DNA from 4 places in the Pseudomonas sp. 1928-m genome. Region 2 is predicted to be linked to each of the others. Evidence: predicted binding sites of a transcription regulator. Region 2 holds the regulator's gene; each other region holds the start of a gene.
The links. Region 2 encodes FliA, which starts transcription of late flagellar genes. Its sites were predicted from a motif close to CTAAAGTTTNNNNNNNNNNNGCCGNTAA; they were not measured.
Positions count from the first base shown of each region.

Region 1: P3C18_RS16610 (methyl-accepting chemotaxis protein) is a predicted target of FliA. The motif match lies at 1,246-1,273, and genes of this name have one in related genera.
Region 3: P3C18_RS02215 (methyl-accepting chemotaxis protein) is a predicted target of FliA. The motif match lies at 2,158-2,185, and genes of this name have one in related genera.
Region 4: P3C18_RS15865 (methyl-accepting chemotaxis protein) is a predicted target of FliA. The motif match lies at 1,877-1,904, and genes of this name have one in related genera.

Region 1 is NZ_JARIXO010000005.1:262,841-266,918, reverse strand. Features, by position in the region: gene P3C18_RS16610 (methyl-accepting chemotaxis protein) at 1-1,194, opposite strand, end outside; gene P3C18_RS16605 (Na+/H+ antiporter NhaC family protein) at 1,314-2,633, opposite strand; gene P3C18_RS16600 (methyl-accepting chemotaxis protein) at 2,912-4,078, shown strand, end outside.
Region 2 is NZ_JARIXO010000006.1:74,666-78,743, reverse strand. Features, by position in the region: gene P3C18_RS17240 (chemotaxis protein CheA) at 1-739, opposite strand, end outside; gene P3C18_RS17235 (protein phosphatase CheZ) at 751-1,539, opposite strand; gene P3C18_RS17230 (chemotaxis response regulator CheY) at 1,559-1,933, opposite strand; gene fliA (RNA polymerase sigma factor FliA) at 2,031-2,777, opposite strand; gene fleN (flagellar synthesis regulator FleN) at 2,774-3,604, opposite strand; gene flhF (flagellar biosynthesis protein FlhF) at 3,682-4,078, opposite strand, start outside.
Region 3 is NZ_JARIXO010000001.1:487,158-491,235, reverse strand. Features, by position in the region: gene pbpG (D-alanyl-D-alanine endopeptidase) at 1-33, shown strand, start outside; gene P3C18_RS02215 (methyl-accepting chemotaxis protein) at 119-2,095, opposite strand; gene P3C18_RS02210 (bifunctional diguanylate cyclase/phosphodiesterase) at 2,359-4,029, opposite strand.
Region 4 is NZ_JARIXO010000005.1:97,596-101,673, reverse strand. Features, by position in the region: gene fabB (beta-ketoacyl-ACP synthase I) at 1-78, shown strand, start outside; gene P3C18_RS15865 (methyl-accepting chemotaxis protein) at 152-1,777, opposite strand; gene P3C18_RS15860 (DUF3859 domain-containing protein) at 1,966-2,430, opposite strand; gene P3C18_RS15855 (amidohydrolase family protein) at 2,493-3,515, opposite strand; gene P3C18_RS15850 (ABC transporter substrate-binding protein) at 3,593-4,078, shown strand, end outside.

The DNA of each region.
Region 1 (4,078 bases), on a different contig from region 2:
GCGAATCACATCGAGCACGCTGACAATCGACGACACGTCTTTCTGCAGGGTGTCGAGGGACACGCCGCTGTCGCGGATATCCTGCACCAGGGTGTGAATGCGCTCGATGCTGCCATCGACCACCTTTTTCGCGGCCTGGCCTTCGGTGTCAGTCTTCTGCGCTGCCTCGGCTGCGCCCTGGGCGCTTTGCGCGACTTCATGGGCGGCGGCGGACATTTCATTGATGGCAGTCGCCACCTGATCGGTCTCATGGCGCTGACGCTCCATGGCCTCCTCCGAACGCTGCGCCTGGGCCGATACCTGGCCGACCAGTTCGGTCAGCTGGCCGGTCATGTCGACGATCTGCCGCACCAGGCCGTGGATCTTCTCAACAAAGCGGTTGAACGAACCCGCCAGCTGGCCAAGCTCATCATCACCATTGATCGGCAGGCGGCGCGTCAGGTCGCCTTCACCGGCGGCGATATCATCGAGGTTGTCTTTGATCTGCTGCAGCGGGCGCAGGAAGGTATTGCTCAGCACCACACCGACAATGCCGAAGACCACCAGCAGCACGGCGGCAATCACCATAATGCTGGTAATGATGGTGCTGATGCGCTCGTCGATTTCAACTTGCACCTGGGCGATCTGCGCTTCGACGCCATCAAGGTTGATTGCCGTGCCGAGGGCCATGTCCCATTTCGGCAGGTAGTAGCTGTAAGCCATTTTCGGCACCAGCACCGAATCATCAGTCGGCAGTGGCGAGCTGTAATTGACGTAATAGCTGTTGTTCTTGGCGACATTCACCAGTTCACGGTTGATGTACACGCCATTCGGGTCGCGACGATCCGCCAGGCTCTTGCCGACATCCACCGAGCTGTCGCCACGGAACAGGCGCACCACATTGGAGTCATGGCCGAAGAAGTAACCGTCCTTGCCGAACTTGATTTTCGACAGGATCGCCACGGCCTGCTCACGGCTGGCCATATCACCTTGCGCGGCGCCGTCATACAGGGTTTGTACCGAACCCAGAGCGATCTGCACGTAGTGCTGCAGTTCGCTGCGGCTTTCCTGCAGCAGGCGCTCGCGGGTTTCTTCAACCTCTTGGGCCGCCAGGTTTTGTAACACCTTGGCGGCGGCACCACTGAGTACCAGGGCAAACAGCACCACCGGTATCAGTGCCAACAGCACTACTTTTGATTTCAAGGTAAGGCGCATCGGGCAGATCCTTGCTTGGCAGTAGAGCGAAATAAAAACGGGGCTACCGCTTTATCGGTAGCCCCGCTGAAAGGTTGAGTCGTCTGGCGCTATCGCGCGGCAAACGAGCAATGCCCCGGTCAGATCACCATAGCTGCTGCCCAACCGAATACCAGCAACGGCAGGTTGTAGTGCAGGAAGGTTGGCACCACGCTGTCCCAGATATGGTTGTGCTGGCCATCGACGTTCAACCCGGCGGTTGGCCCGAGGGTCGAATCTGAGGCTGGCGAGCCGGCATCACCCAGCGCACCGGCAGTGCCGACGATGCACAGAATGGCCAGCGGGCTGAAGCCCAGTTGCAGGCCCAACGGCACGAAGATCGCCGCAATGATTGGCACGGTGGAGAACGACGAGCCGATCCCCATGGTCACCAGCAGGCCGACCAGCAGCATCAGCAGCGCGCCCAGCGCCTTGTCGTGGCCGATCAATGTGGCGGAGCTGTCGACCAGGCTTTTCACTTCGCCGGTGGCTTTCATGACTTCGGCAAAACCGGCGGCGGCGATCATGATAAAGCCGATCATCGCCATCATCTTCATGCCTTCAGTGAACAGGCCATCGGCCTCTTTCCAGCGCACCACGCCAGACACCGAGAAAATGATAAAGCCGACCAGGGCGCCGATAATCATCGAGTCCAGCCACAGCTGCACAACAAATGCCGCGACAATCGCCACGCCCGCCACCAGCAGGCTCAGTGGGTTGTAGGCAACATCCACGCGCTCGGCCTGCTCGATCTTGCTCAGGTCGTACACACGCTTTTTGCGGTAGCTGAACAGCACCGCCACCAGCAAGCCGAACAGCATGCCCAGCGCTGGAATCGCCATGGCCTTGGTTACGTCCAGGTTACTGGTATCAACGCCGCCGCTGGCAACATTGGCCAGCAGAATGTCATTGAGGAAGATCCCGCCAAAGCCCACCGGCAGAAACATGTAGGGGGTAATCAGGCCGAAGGTCAGCACACAGGCAATCAAACGGCGGTCGAGCTGCAGCTTGCTCAATACATACAGCAGCGGCGGCACCAGCAGCGGGATAAAGGCGATATGAATCGGCAGGATGTTCTGCGAGGAAATCGCCACAGCCAACAGCAGCGCAATCAGCAGCCACTTGAGCAGGCCGGCACCTTTGGCGTCCTGCTTGCCGACCATGGCCAGGGCTTTGTCCGCCAAGGCGTGGGCCAGGCCGGATTTGGCAATCGCCACGGCAAAGGCCCCCAGCAAGGCATAGGACAACGCCACTGTCGCCCCACCGCCCAGGCCTTTGTTGAAGGCTGCCAGCGAGCCTTCAATACCCAGGCCACCGAGCAGACCACCGGCCAAAGCACCGACAATCAGGGCTACCACCACGTGCACACGGCACAAGCTGAGAATCAGCATGATCCCCACTGCCGCAACGACTGCGTTCATCGATTTACTCCCGCAATTTAAGTAGGTCCGCGAAGGTTTCGACCTTCTCTGGATGCTGCGCCGGCTCGGCGAAGGGCGCGTACTCTGCACAATGCTGACTGACCTGTCAAAACACCCGTAAATTATTCTGTACAAGGCGTTGCTAATTTCGATTACCCTGCCATTTCCATGCTGCCGCTGGCCTGCAATTTGCTCTGCTTTACTTAACCTGAAACTTAAAGAAAAGCCCCTAAGCGCCGATAGGCGCTCTAAGCCTCTGCCATCAAAAGGTCCTGAAAATGCTGTTCAGCCGACTTTCCATCCAGTTGAAGATCACCCTGCTGGCCGGCCTGTGCTTGCTGGCCATTGTTGCCGTACTGGTCTCCGCGTCGGTCATCCAGGCCTCACGCAGCGCCAGCCTGGTCAAGCAGGCCAGCTCGGCCATGCTGCAGGAATCTGCACAGCTGCGGATGTCGGCGCGCGGTGAGTCCCAGGCCCTGCAGATGCAGCGCTACTTTATGGACGCCTACCAATATGGACGTGGTGCCGCCACCCAGGTGCTGTTTATCCGTGAGCAGGCGGAAAAGCGCTTTCTTGATGCCTTTGACCTGCGCGAAGACCTGACCCGCCAGGTACGCAGCGCACTGGAAGCCAACCGCAGCCTGCTGGGCATCTATGTGGCATTCGAGCCCAACGCCCTGGATGGCAAGGACGAGTTGTTTGCCGATCAGGCCAACCTTGGCAGCAACGACAAGGGCCGCTACTCGATCTACTGGGCGCAGGGCGCCGACGGCGAGCTCAGCTCCGAATCCATGACTGAAGAGACTCTCAACGACACCACGCCAGGTCTCAGCGGTGCGCCTTATAACGCCTGGTACAGCTGCCCACTGCAGCAGAAAAAGGTCTGCCTGCTCGACCCTTATATTGACGAGGCTGACGGGGTGAAAATCCTGATGACCAGCATCGCCTTCCCATTGGAACAAGACGGCAAGGTGATCGGCGTACTTGGCGTGGATATCAGCCTGGCTAGCCTGCAAGAACTCAGCACCAGCGCGCACCAGGGCCTGTTCGATGGCGCCGGACATGTCAGCATCATCAGCCCTGCGGGCTTGCTGGCCGGCCATAGCCGCGACAGCAGCCTGTTAGGCGGCAAACTGGAAAAAGCCTTCACAGACCAACACCGCGAAATCCTCAATTTGGTGGCCAGCAACCGCCCGGAGGTTCTGCACCACGAGGGCGCACTGCAGGTGCTGCAACCGCTGTTGCCGATTCCCGAATCGCAACCTTGGGGCGTATTGATGGAGGTGCCCGAGAAAGTCCTGCTGGAGCCGGCCACCCGCCTGGAAGCCGAGATGGATGAAATGGGCACGCGCAGCACGGCGGTGTCCTTGGGCCTCGGCCTGGCTGCCGGGGTGGTCGGTATTCTGTTGATCTGGCTGACGGCGCTGGGCGTGACCCGGCCGATT
Region 2 (4,078 bases):
GGCCTTTGCCATGCAACTGATCGAGCAGCGATTCGAACTCATCATCAGTGATCTCATCACCGGCCGCGGCTGTTGCCGCTGGCGCAGCAGCAACTGGCGCGGCGGGTGCAACAGCAACGTCAGGAGCTACAAACTGCCCCTTGCCGTGCAGCTGATCGAGCAAGGATTCAAATTCATCATCGGTAATTTCATCGCTGCTGGCAGCACTGGGAGCTTGCGCCGGAGACTCGTCCAAGGAGCCCAGCAACTGCTCAAATTCACTGTCGGTGATATCGCCAGCGGCCTCTGCAATCTCGATTTCAGGCTCGGGCTCAGCCTGCGCTTCAACTGGCGCGACTTCCTCTGCACCTGCTGGCTCAGCCAGGCGTGCCAAGGCGGCAAGCAGCTCAGGGGTAGCGGGAGTCAGATCAGTACGCTCACGTACTTCGGTAAACATGCTGTTGACGGCATCCAGTGCTTCCAGCACCACATCCATCAACGCGGAGTCGACGCGCCGCTCACCCTTACGCAGGATGTCGAAGACGTTTTCTGCGATATGGCAGCATTCCACCAGCTCGTTGAGCTGGAGAAAACCGGCACCACCTTTGACGGTATGAAACCCGCGAAAAATAGCGTTGAGCAGATTCATGTCGTCCGGGCGACTTTCCAGCTCAACGAGCTGTTCGGACAGTAGTTCAAGAATCTCGCCGGCCTCTACCAGGAAGTCCTGGAGGATTTCTTCATCGGCGCCGAAGCTCATAAGACGTGCTCCTAAAATCCCAGGCTGGAAAGCAGGTCGTCGACATCATCCTGATTGGATGCGACGTCTTCACGCTTATCGGCATGAATCTGCGGACCTTCACCATGCGAAGGCTCTTTTTGTTTTTCTTGTTCGGCGCGGAGCAACTCATGGTTGTGCTCAATGCCAGCAAATTGATCCACCTGACTGGCCATCAGCACCAGTTTCAGCAGATTACTTTCAACCTCGGTCACCAACTGGGTTACACGCTTGATCACCTGCCCGGTCAGATCCTGGTAGTCCTGAGCCAAGAGAATATCGTTGAGGTGACCAGATATCTTGGCGCCGTCACGCTCGCTGCGCGCCAAAAACAGCTCAACGCGCTTGGCCAGTTCACGGAAACCATCGGCGCTCATCTCGCGGCGCATAAAGCGCCCCCAGTCAGCGCTCAGGCTTTGCGCCTCATCACTGAGGTCATTAACCAGTGGTGCGCTCTGCTCAACCAGATCCATGGTGCGGTTGGCCGCTTTCTCGGTCATCGTCACCACGTAATTCAGCCGCTCGGTGGCATCGGTGATTTGCGAGACCTCAGTGGCATGCGGCACGCGAGGGTCGAGCTGGAAATTGACAATGGCGTTATGCAGCTCACGGGTCAGCTTGCCGACCTCGTGATACAGGCCGCGATCACGCGCCTTGTTGAGCTCATGTATCAGCTGTACCGCTTCACCAAAGTTGCCTTGTTCCAGGCTGTCTACCAGTTGGCGAGCGTTGTGTTTCAGGGACGACTCAAGGTCACCCTGAACGGAATCTTTATGTTCCATAGCACCCTCATGGCAAACATCAGCCGTTGACCCGCTCGAAGATCTTTTCAATCTTCTCTTTCAGTACCTGGGCAGTGAACGGTTTGACTACGTAACCGTTAACCCCAGCCTGGGCTGCTTCGATGATCTGATCGCGCTTGGCTTCTGCGGTAACCATCAACACCGGCAGGGTTTTCAGGCGCTCATCGGCACGCACCGCGCGTAGCAGGTCGATACCCGTCATGCCGGGCATGTTCCAGTCAGTCACCAGAAAATCGAAACTGCCGCTCTGCAGCATGGGCAGCGCGGTGACGCCATCATCGGCTTCCGCTGTGTTGGTGAACCCCAAGTCACGCAGGAGGTTCTTGATGATCCGTCGCATCGTTGAAAAGTCATCAACGATGAGGATTTTCATGTTCTTGTCCAAGTCGACCTCCGTACAGTCCCAAACGCACCCAGCAACCTGTATGCGCTTTTAATCGTGAAACCGGCCCAGCGTTAGCGAATGCAACTCAATGTGCGCGCCACTCGCCCAGACGAGCGCGTAAACGAGCGGCACACTGACTGTGTAGTTGGCTTACACGTGATTCGCTAACCCCCAACACCTCGCCGATCTCTTTAAGATTCAATTCTTCATCGTAATATAGCGCTAACACCAGGCGCTCGCGCTCCGGCAGGTTGGCAATGGCATCTGCCAGGGCCGCCTGAAAGCGTTCATCTTCCAGATCACGAGAAGGTTCGAGGTGGTTGCTGCCAGCGTCTTCACCCAACCCACCGTGTTCACCGTCCTGCAACAGGTCGTCGAAACTGAACAGGCGGCTGCCTAAAGTGTCGCCAAGAATGCCGTAGTAATCCTCGAGACTCAATTGGAGTTCGGCCGCAACCTCTTGATCTTTAGCGTCTCTGCCGGTTCTGGCCTCAATTTTTCGAATTGCGTCGCTGACCATGCGGCTATTGCGATGCACTGAGCGGGGTGCCCAGTCACCTTTGCGCACCTCATCAAGCATCGAACCGCGAATGCGAATGCCGGCGAATGTCTCGAAACTGGCGCCTTTACTGGAGTCGTATTTTTTTGACGCTTCGAGCAGGCCGATCATCCCGGCCTGAATCAGATCGTCTACCTGCACATTGGCCGGTAGACGGGCCAGCAGGTGATAGGCAATGCGTTTGACCAGGGGCGCGTAGCGCTCGATCAACTGGTGCTGGGAATCCTGCGCCTGCGCCTTGCTATACATACGAAGTCCAGAGGCTGCTGTCATATGGCCGTGTCCGCGATCGGTTGCTGCACCAGACGCTCAACGAAAAACTCCAAATGACCGCGCGGGTTGGCCGGTAACGGCCAGGCGTCGACTTTCTGGGCTATCGCCTTGAACGCCAGCGCGCACTTCGAGCGCGGGAAGGCTTCGTAGACCGCGCGCTGCTTCTGCACGGCCTTGCGCACTGACTCGTCATACGGCACGGCGCCTACGTACTGCAGGGCAACGTCGAGAAAACGGTCGGTGACTTTAGTCAGCTTAGCAAAGAGGTTGCGACCTTCCTGCGGGCTGTGGGCCATATTGGCCAATACACGGAAACGATTCATGCCGTGGTCGCGGTTGAGCAATTTGATCAGCGCGTAGGCGTCGGTAATCGAAGTCGGTTCATCACACACCACCACCAGCACTTCCTGGGCGGCGCGCACGAAGCTGACCACGCCATCACCGATACCGGCAGCGGTGTCGATGATCAGCACATCGAGGTTGTCACTGATATCGCTGAATGCCTGAATCAGCCCGGCATGCTGCATGGGTGACAGCTGCACCATGCTCTGAATGCCAGACGCCGCCGGCACGATACGAATGCCCCCCGGCCCCTGCAGCAGTACATCGCGCAGCTCACATTCGCCGCTGATAACGTCTTCCAGGGTGCGTTTGGCGCTCAGGCCAAGCAGCACATCGACGTTGGCCAAGCCCAGGTCGGCGTCCATCAACATCACCCGACGGCCGAGATCAGCCAGGGCCAACGCCAGGTTCACCGAGACGTTGGTCTTACCGACGCCACCTTTGCCGCCGGTCACCGCAATCACCTGTACGGGATGCATACCCATATTTCTACACACCTTGTCTAACTTCGACTGGAGCCACTTGGCCGGCTAAGCGCGGTTCAATTCCAACAGCCTGACGCTTAACTGACGCGTCGTGCGGGTTGCTGGTAAAGGCCGGCAAACATCTCCGCCATCGTATCCTCGCTTGGATCCTGGGTCGCCTGCAGCCCTACGGCCCGGCTAACCAGTTGATGACTGCGGGGAATCTGCAAGTCATCGGGAATGCGTGGCCCATCAGTGAGATAGGCTACCGGTAGACGCTGGCTAATAGCCAGTCCTAAAACCTCACCCAGGCTGGTGGCTTCATCCGCCTTGGTCAGGATGCAGCCAGACAAGCCGCAGCGCTTATAACTATGGTAGGCGGCTTTCAGCACTTGGCCCTGGCTGGTAGCGGCCATTACCAGATAATTTTTTGCATTGACGCCACGGCTGGCCAGGGTTTCCAGCTGCATACGCAGGGCTGGGTCGTTGGCTGGC
Region 3 (4,078 bases), on a different contig from region 2:
CTGGCGCAGCGTCAGGCCAAGGCGGCGCAGTAGCGAACAGATAAACAGCCGGATCAGCACGACGCTCCGTCGTGCTGCGCTCCACAGATAGAAAAGCCTCAACCTAATAACCGAGGCGTTACTGGAAGCGTCCGACCTCCTGACGCAGCTCTTCGGCCAGCTGATCCAGTTCGCGGGCAGTTTGTGCCAAATTGGCCACCACTTCGCGCTGTTCGCTGTTGGCCAGCGCAATGCTTTGCAGGTTACTGCTGAGCAACGTCGCGGTACTGCTCTGCTCGCTGGTGGCGGTAGTAATGGCGGTGAATTGCTCACCCGCCGCATTGCTCTGCTCGGCAATCTGGCCCAGTGCAGCAGCAACCTTAGCGTTACGCTGCAGCCCATCCTGCATCAGCAGCTTGCCCTGCTCCATGGTGCTGATCGCACTGTTGGTCTCGCCCTGAATACTGCCGATCATTGCGGATATTTCGTTGGTCGCCTCGCGGGTGCGCGAAGCCAGGCTGCGTACCTCATCGGCGACTACGGCAAAACCACGGCCCTGCTCGCCAGCGCGGGCGGCCTCGATGGCCGCGTTGAGCGCAAGCAGGTTAGTCTGATCAGCAATCGAGGTGATCACGCTGACAATTCCACCGATCTCCTGCGAGCGCTGGCCCAGGGTATTGACCACTACGGACGTGTCATTCAGTGAGCTGGCAATCTGCTCCAGAGCGCTCGAAGCCTCGGTCATCGAACTGCGGCCAATGCGCGTCTGCTGAGCATTGTCGCTGGCCAGGCGTTCGGTATTGCGCATGTTGTCGGCAATGTTCAGCGACGTGGCGCTGAACTCCTCCACAGCACCTGCCATGCTGCTGATCTCACCGGACTGCTGCTCGATACCCTCATAAGCACCGCTGGCCAAGCCGGACAAGGCCTGAGCACGGCTACTGACGTTGTGTGCGGCGCCGCGAATGCGCGCCACCATGGTCGACAACGCTTCACCCATCTGGTTGAAGTTGCGCGCCAGCTCACCAATCTCATCCTGACTGGTGACGTTAAGACGCGCGCTCAGATCGCCTGCGCCCAATGCCTGCGCCTGTTGCACCAGATCACCCAGCGGGCGCAGTTTGCGCCGCAACAACCAGATCACTGCCGCGACCGCCAGCAGCAATGTCACCAGGCTGCCGATTGCCAACTGGCTACCCACGCGCCAGGTCACCGCCTGGATTTCTTCACGCGGCATACTCGCCAGCACCTGCCAGGGCCCGCCGGAAAACGGCATGGCTACGCTGAAGAACTCCTCGACACCGTCACTCCAGAACGCTCCATGGCCTGGCTCAGCCAGTACATCAGCGAGCTTGCCGGCGATTTGTTCAGGCTCCCGTGCACCGGCCGGGGCGACCAGCCACTTGCCCTGATCGTCGAGTAACGCCAGCGATCCCGTGGCGCCGATGCGGAAGCGCTTGAGATTCTCAAACTGCGCGTTCTGCCCATCGGTGTAGTCGAAGCCGACAAACAGCACCGCGATTACCCGACCGCTGGCGTCACGCACCGGGGTGTACTGAGTCATGTAGAAGCGCTCAAACAGCAACGCCCGCCCCACATAGCCATCACCAGCAAGCAGACGTTTATATGCGGGATGCAGATGGTCGAGCACCGTGCCGATGGCGCGGGTGCCATCAGGCTTGGTCAGCGAGGTGCTGATGCGCACAAACTCATCACCATCGCGTACGAACACCGTGGCCACGCCTGCAGTCAGCTGATGAAACTCATCGACTTCAGTGAAATCGTTGTTCAACAGGCTGGAGCCCAGGTACAGCGCCGGGGTTTGCATGCCGGCCACAGCTACTCGCTCAGCCCCCTGCACACTCAAGCCGCCACTGAAACGCCGCTCAAACAGACCGGCAAGACGCTGAGTGCTCTCACGCAGGCTGTCATGAAAAGTGCTCAGCTGATCGGCCAGCAGACGCGCCTCGCTGCCCAGATGCTCCTGCCGCGTAACCAGGTTGGCCTGGTTCAACGAGCGCAGGGCGAATACGGTGCTGGCACTAATCAGTAGAACCAGCACCAAGGCCAATGCAGTGGCCAACTGCCAAGCAATCCGAGAACGTGGGGAGGTCATGCATGCCTCCAAAGGCATAAAGCGGCAGTTATAGGGTAATAAAAGGCGTAATCGCCTTTATTTACTCGGCGACCGCACAGAATACTTGAGCGGAGTACTAAGAATATAGCCAAGCAAAATTGATCGGCTTTCGCTTGCCGATAGAGGGCTGCACCAGGCAAACATGCCTATTTCGCCACTAAGGATTAGCGGCGGTCTGAAATTGCCGGAGTGAGGGTCTACAGGCGCTTCAGGCTACCCCGCAGGCCTGACCCAGGCGATGCCTAGTTGCTCAGCCCGAGCAACGGCTGACGCATACCAAACACCAGAAAGCGCGCCAGCTCGGGGAGCGGCAAGGCCTTGCTGATCAGGTAGCCCTGCACCTGATCGCAGCCGTACTGGCGCAGCAGCGCCAGTTGTTCGGCGTTTTCCACGCCCTCGCCCACCACCTGCAGGTTGAGGTTGTGCGCCAGGTTGATCATCGCCCGCACCAGCTGGCGGTTTTCCGCGCGCTCGCTCATGCCGCCGACAAAGCTCTTGTCGATTTTCAGCAGGGTGATCGGCAGGTTGTTCAGGTGCACGAAGGAGGAGAAGCCGGTGCCGAAGTCGTCCAGCGAGAAGCGCACGCCGAGGCGACCGAGGGCCAGCATGGTCTGCTGCACCTGATCACTGCGGCGCATCACTGCGGTTTCGGTCAGCTCGAACTCCAGCCACTGCGCATCCACCCCGCGCTCTTCGATCAGACGGCTGAGGGTTGGCAGCAGCTGGCTGTCCTGAAACTGGCGGAACGACAGATTGACCGCCATATGCAGCGCAGGCAGGCCCCGCCCGCGTAGCCACTGCATATCGCGTAGCGCGCGGCTGATCACCCAGTAACCGAGCGGCACGATCAGCCCGCTTTCCTCGGCCAGCGGTACAAATTCATTCGGCGCCAGCAGGCCATGTACACTGTGGCGCCAGCGCACCAGTGCTTCCAGGCCGACTATGCGTCCGGTCTGCAGGCACAGGCGCGGCTGGTAATGCAGTTCCAGCTCGTCGCGACGCAGGGCGCGGCGCAGCTCGCTTTCCAGGTCGGCCTGGTTGCGTGCGCTGCGGTTGATCCGCTCGTCATAGATATGAAAGGTGCAGCCCTGCTGGCTCTTGGCCTGTTGCATGGCGATATGCGCGTGCCACATCAGCGGGTCGGCGCTGCCCTCGGCGCGGGAATGGGCCAGGCCCAGGCTGCAGCCGATCAGCAGGCTTTCGCCGTCGATCCAGTAGGGCTCACCTAGAGCTTCGGTAATCTGTGCAGCCAGGCGCTCGGCGCGCTGTGGGTCACGGCGGCTGTCGAGCAGCAAGGCAAATTCATCGCTACCCAGGCGCGCCACCTGGTCGCCGGCCTGCAGCTGCGCCTTGATCCGCGCCACCACCTGCAGAATCAGGCTGTCGCCGCCCTGGTAGCCGAGGGCATCGTTGGCGTGGCGGAAGTTGTCCAGGTCGAGATGACCGAGGGTCAGGCCGCGGCCTTCGTACTCGGCCAGACGCGCGGCCAGCAGGGTCTGGAAGCCCTGGCGATTGGCAATCCCGGTCAGCGCGTCCTGTTCGGCCAGGCGGTGCAAGGTGTCGTTGAGGTTGCCGCGCTCACGCGCATAGCGCAGGCAACGGCGCAGCACCTCGGCGCTGAGCTGGTCGCGCACCAGCCAGTCGCACACGCCCTCAGGCTCGGCTTCGGGCTCGGCATCCAACAGCAGGACAATCGGCAGGGAGCAGCGCCCGGAGGCAGGCAGGTATTTGGCGGTGGTCAGGAGCAGGGCGTTGCTGGGTTTATCGAACAGCGCGCTGGCCGCCTCCCAGGACGGTGCGGTGATCAGCGCATAACCACTGCCAAGCGCACTCAGACGCTCGCGCAGCAATTGCGCCCAGCCCGGCGTTTCCGCCAGCAAAAGCAACCGTAATGGTTCGACGAACGCGGACAAACAACTTCCCCCACTGCACAAATAAAGAGCATTGAACCCGCTCGGATGC
Region 4 (4,078 bases), on a different contig from region 2:
GACACCGTGATGAGCAACAGCTTCGGCTTCGGCGGCACCAACGCCACCCTGGTACTCAAGCGCTGGGCTGGCAAGTAAGCCTCACCCTGCGTTTGCAGCATAAAAAAGGCCATCCCTCGGGATGGCCTTTTTATTGTGGCTGTTTCCTTGATTAGATCGAGAAGCGCGCCACCAGTGCATTCAGGTCCACGGCTAGCCGTGATAATTCCTGGCTGGCCGCACTGGTCTGATTAGCGCCCGCCGAAGACTGCATCGACAGATCACGGATATTCACCAGGTTACGGTCGACTTCGCGGGCCACTTGGGCTTGTTCTTCCGAGGCGCTGGCGATCACCAGATTACGTTCGTTGATCTGCGAAATGGCGGCCGCAATCTCATCCAGTGCCTGGCCGGCCGCCTTGGCCACATCCAGGGTTGAACGCGCGCGGCTGTTGCTGTTCTGCATGGCGTTAACCGCCTTGTCGGTGCCCTGCTGAATACCGCTGACCATTTGCTCGATTTCACGGGTCGACTGCTGAGTGCGATGCGCCAAGGCCCGCACCTCATCGGCTACCACGGCAAAACCGCGCCCGGCTTCACCGGCTCGCGCCGCTTCAATCGCTGCGTTCAGCGCCAGCAGGTTGGTCTGCTCAGCAATCGAGCGGATCACATCCAGCACCTTGCTGATGTCGCGCACCTGACCGGCCAGTTGCTCAACTTCGGAAGCGGTATGGGTCACGTCATCCGCCAGGTGACTGATCGACTCGACAGTCTGGCGCACCTGCTCGCGGCCATGCTGCGCTGTGCGATTGGACTCGCTGGAGGCTTCAGAGGTGCTGACGGCGTTGCGTGCCACCTCTTCCACCGCGCTGGTCATTTCATTAACCGCTGTAGCCGCCTGCTCGATTTCATTGTTCTGCTGATGCAAGCCGCGGGTCGAATCTTCGGTCACCGCGCTGAGTTCTTCTGAGGCCGAGGCCAGCTGCGTGGAGGAGTCGGAAATATTCTGGATGGTGCTGCGCAAGCTCTGCTGCATGCTTTTCAAGGCGCTCAGCAAACGCGCCGGTTCATCACTGCCCTGCACCTCGATTGACTGGGTCAAGTTGCCGCTCGCCACCACTTCAGCCACCCGCACCGCTTCGGTCAGCGGCGCGACGATGCTGCGGGTCAGCAGCAGTGCCAGAATCACCGTCAGGCCCAGCGCCAGGGCGATCATCACCATGAACCACAACCGTGCGCTGGCGAATACCGCATCAGCCGCGTCAGCGGCGGCATTGGCGCCAACCCGGTTCAGTTCAGAAAGCTCGACCAGCGCCTTGGCCATACTGTCGGCGTGACCGTTAAGCGGACCGTTGGCGACCGCCAGGGCCGCATCCCGATCACCTTGCCGTATTGCATCGACGATCTTGCTCTGCTCTTGCAGATAGTTGCCTTCAGCCTGCTTGAAACGCCCATAAGCGCTCTTTTCTTCTGCACTGGAAATCAGCTTTTCATAAGTGCCTTGCGCCTTGCCCAACATGCCTTTGAGCTCTTCGACACGGGCCAGATTCTGTCGAGTCATGGTCTCATCGGTATTGAGCATCAAGCGCAGGGTCAGCGCACGCAGTCGCAGAACATCCTGGTTCATCTCACCCAGACTCAGAATGCTGGGCAACCAGTTTTGGTTTACCTGCTCCGACTGCTTGTTCATTTCTGCCATCTGCAGCAGCGAAAAGCCGCCGAGTATCAGCACCAATAGCGCCACCAGGCCAAAGCCCAGCGATGCTCTGGGCGCAATATTGAGATTTCTTAGGGTCATCACGGCCGTCCTTTAGGGTTCTGAAGCAGCTTGTTCGATAGCATATGGCCACTATCCTTATGAATGCCTTAAGACCTTCAGCCAATATCTACAGACTCCGTATCGACTCTAGCACTAGATTCTTGACCGCTTGCACATAAAAAAACCCGAGCCTGGGCTCGGGTTTAGGGTTACGACTTCAGGTAATTTCAGCGCACGGTAAACCGCTGCTCCAGCAATTTGCGGTCATCCTGAAACACCATAAAGTGCCACTCACCTGGCACCACTTCATGTTTTTCAGTGAATTCAAAGGCCATGACATCCTGCGGTGCGCCGGGGACCAGCTTTTGCGTCACCACGAACTTGTCGTGGCGCGTGCCTTGCGGAGTGACCACGCCGGGGGTGAGATAGAGCAACGTCAGCGGCGAATCATCGGCCACCTTGCCGGCCAGGCTGTAGCGCAGGCCGAATTTGGTGCCGAGCTTGGCGGGAATCACCTCGCCCTGCTCAATTTGCTGGTTGCTACGGGTTAACACCCGCTCGCCTTCCTGGAAGTCCTGATAGTTGCTGGCGAAAACGCCGTACTCGACCGGGCCTTCTACCCGGACTTCGGCCTGCGCCAGGCTGCTGCTCAATACAAGTGCGGCCAGGGCACTAAAACGGGTGTATTGCATGTCGCGCTCCTTTTTTAGATGGCGCGAGCCTATGACACCCGTGTGACAAGGCTATGACAGCTCTACTCCAGCAGCTCAGCCTGCACTTGGCGCGGCAGCACCGCGAGGAAGTTATCGCGCGCCACCTGATGGGCAACCTTCTCCGGCAAGGCATCGAGAAACGGCTTAAAGCCGTTCATATAACCCGCCAATCCATTAAAACGGCCAACCACATCGGAGCCGAGCATAAAGCGCGCCGGGTAGCTGCTGACCAGCTTTATCCAGGCCGCATCAGGCTGGCCGTTGGCATCCAGTAAATACGGCTGGAGCATGGTCCAGGACAGATCGATATACAGATTGGGGTACTGCTTGAGCATCCGCGCAAGGGTGGGCAGGAGGAAATCCAGCTTTTCCTGATGCCGATGAATTTCCATGCTGGTGCCAGCATGCGCCCAGATAAATCGCACATGCGGATGATTGCGCAGTGGGTCCTCGATTTCCTGCAGGTAGAGCGGATTGCGCTCACGCTTGGAGGTGATATTGGAATGCAGCATCACCGGCAAGTCGTACTCGGCAGCCAGATGGAAGACTCGCGCCAGAGCTTCGTTGTTAGCCCGTGGCGCATCACCATGAATCAGCGCAGTGAGGTCGTCATGCCGGGTAAAAATCTCGCCGATGCCTTGCCACAACCCTGGGTCGAGTTCGAGCATACGGCGGATATGCGCATCGGCATTCTTGTCATTCGGGTTGAAGCCGGAGAGAAACGGATGCAGGCGCTTGCGCTGCTCGGCGGGCACCTGTTTGTAGGCATGTGCCACCAGCACATCGGTGGCGCTGTACCAATAGGCATTGGCATCGTCGCCGGCGTAGTAACGCGGGCGCTTGGGTTCGTCTTCATCCCACTTCTTCGCCACCGGAATGCCCGAGAGCATCACATGCTCGATATTGCCGGCAGCCATCTGCTCGAACAGCTCGGTCATGCCCGCGCTTTCCTGAAAGAAATCCACGTAATGCAGATGGGCATCACTAAAACGGTAATCACGGGCCAGCGCCAACGGGCTGCAAACAGTGACTAAAGCCGCAAGACTCAATGCAAGTCGCCTCAAACCTCAATCCTCCTTGAAGACGTGAGCACAATTGACTCACTACACTGAGGTCTAGTTCAGAAACCAGGATTGCTGCAATGGCTTCAGCCTCGACCCACCGGCAACGCACCTGGCCCAACTACCTGCAGGCACTGCTGATTGTTGCGCTGTGCAACCTGGCAACAGCCCATGCCGCAGAGCGCTTGAACTACCCGCTGCACTCGGACGGCATTGATCCCGAAGCCTATGCCCTGGCACTGCTAACCGCGGCGCTGGAGCGCACACCCGGACGCTACCAGCTACAAGCCACACCCGTGCCCATGGCGCAAAGCCGCGCCTTGCTGGCCATCGAGCACGACAGCAAAAGCGTGCAGGTGATGTGGACCATGACCACCCGTGAGCGTGAAGCACGCTTGCTACCGATCCGCATCCCGATCTACCGAGGCCTGATCGGCTGGCGTGTGTTGCTGCAGCGCAGCGCGGATGCCGAGCAACTGGCTACGGTGGAGAACCTCGATGAACTTAAACGCTTCAGCTTCGGCCAACGCCACGACTGGCCGGACACGGCGATCCTGCGGGCCAAT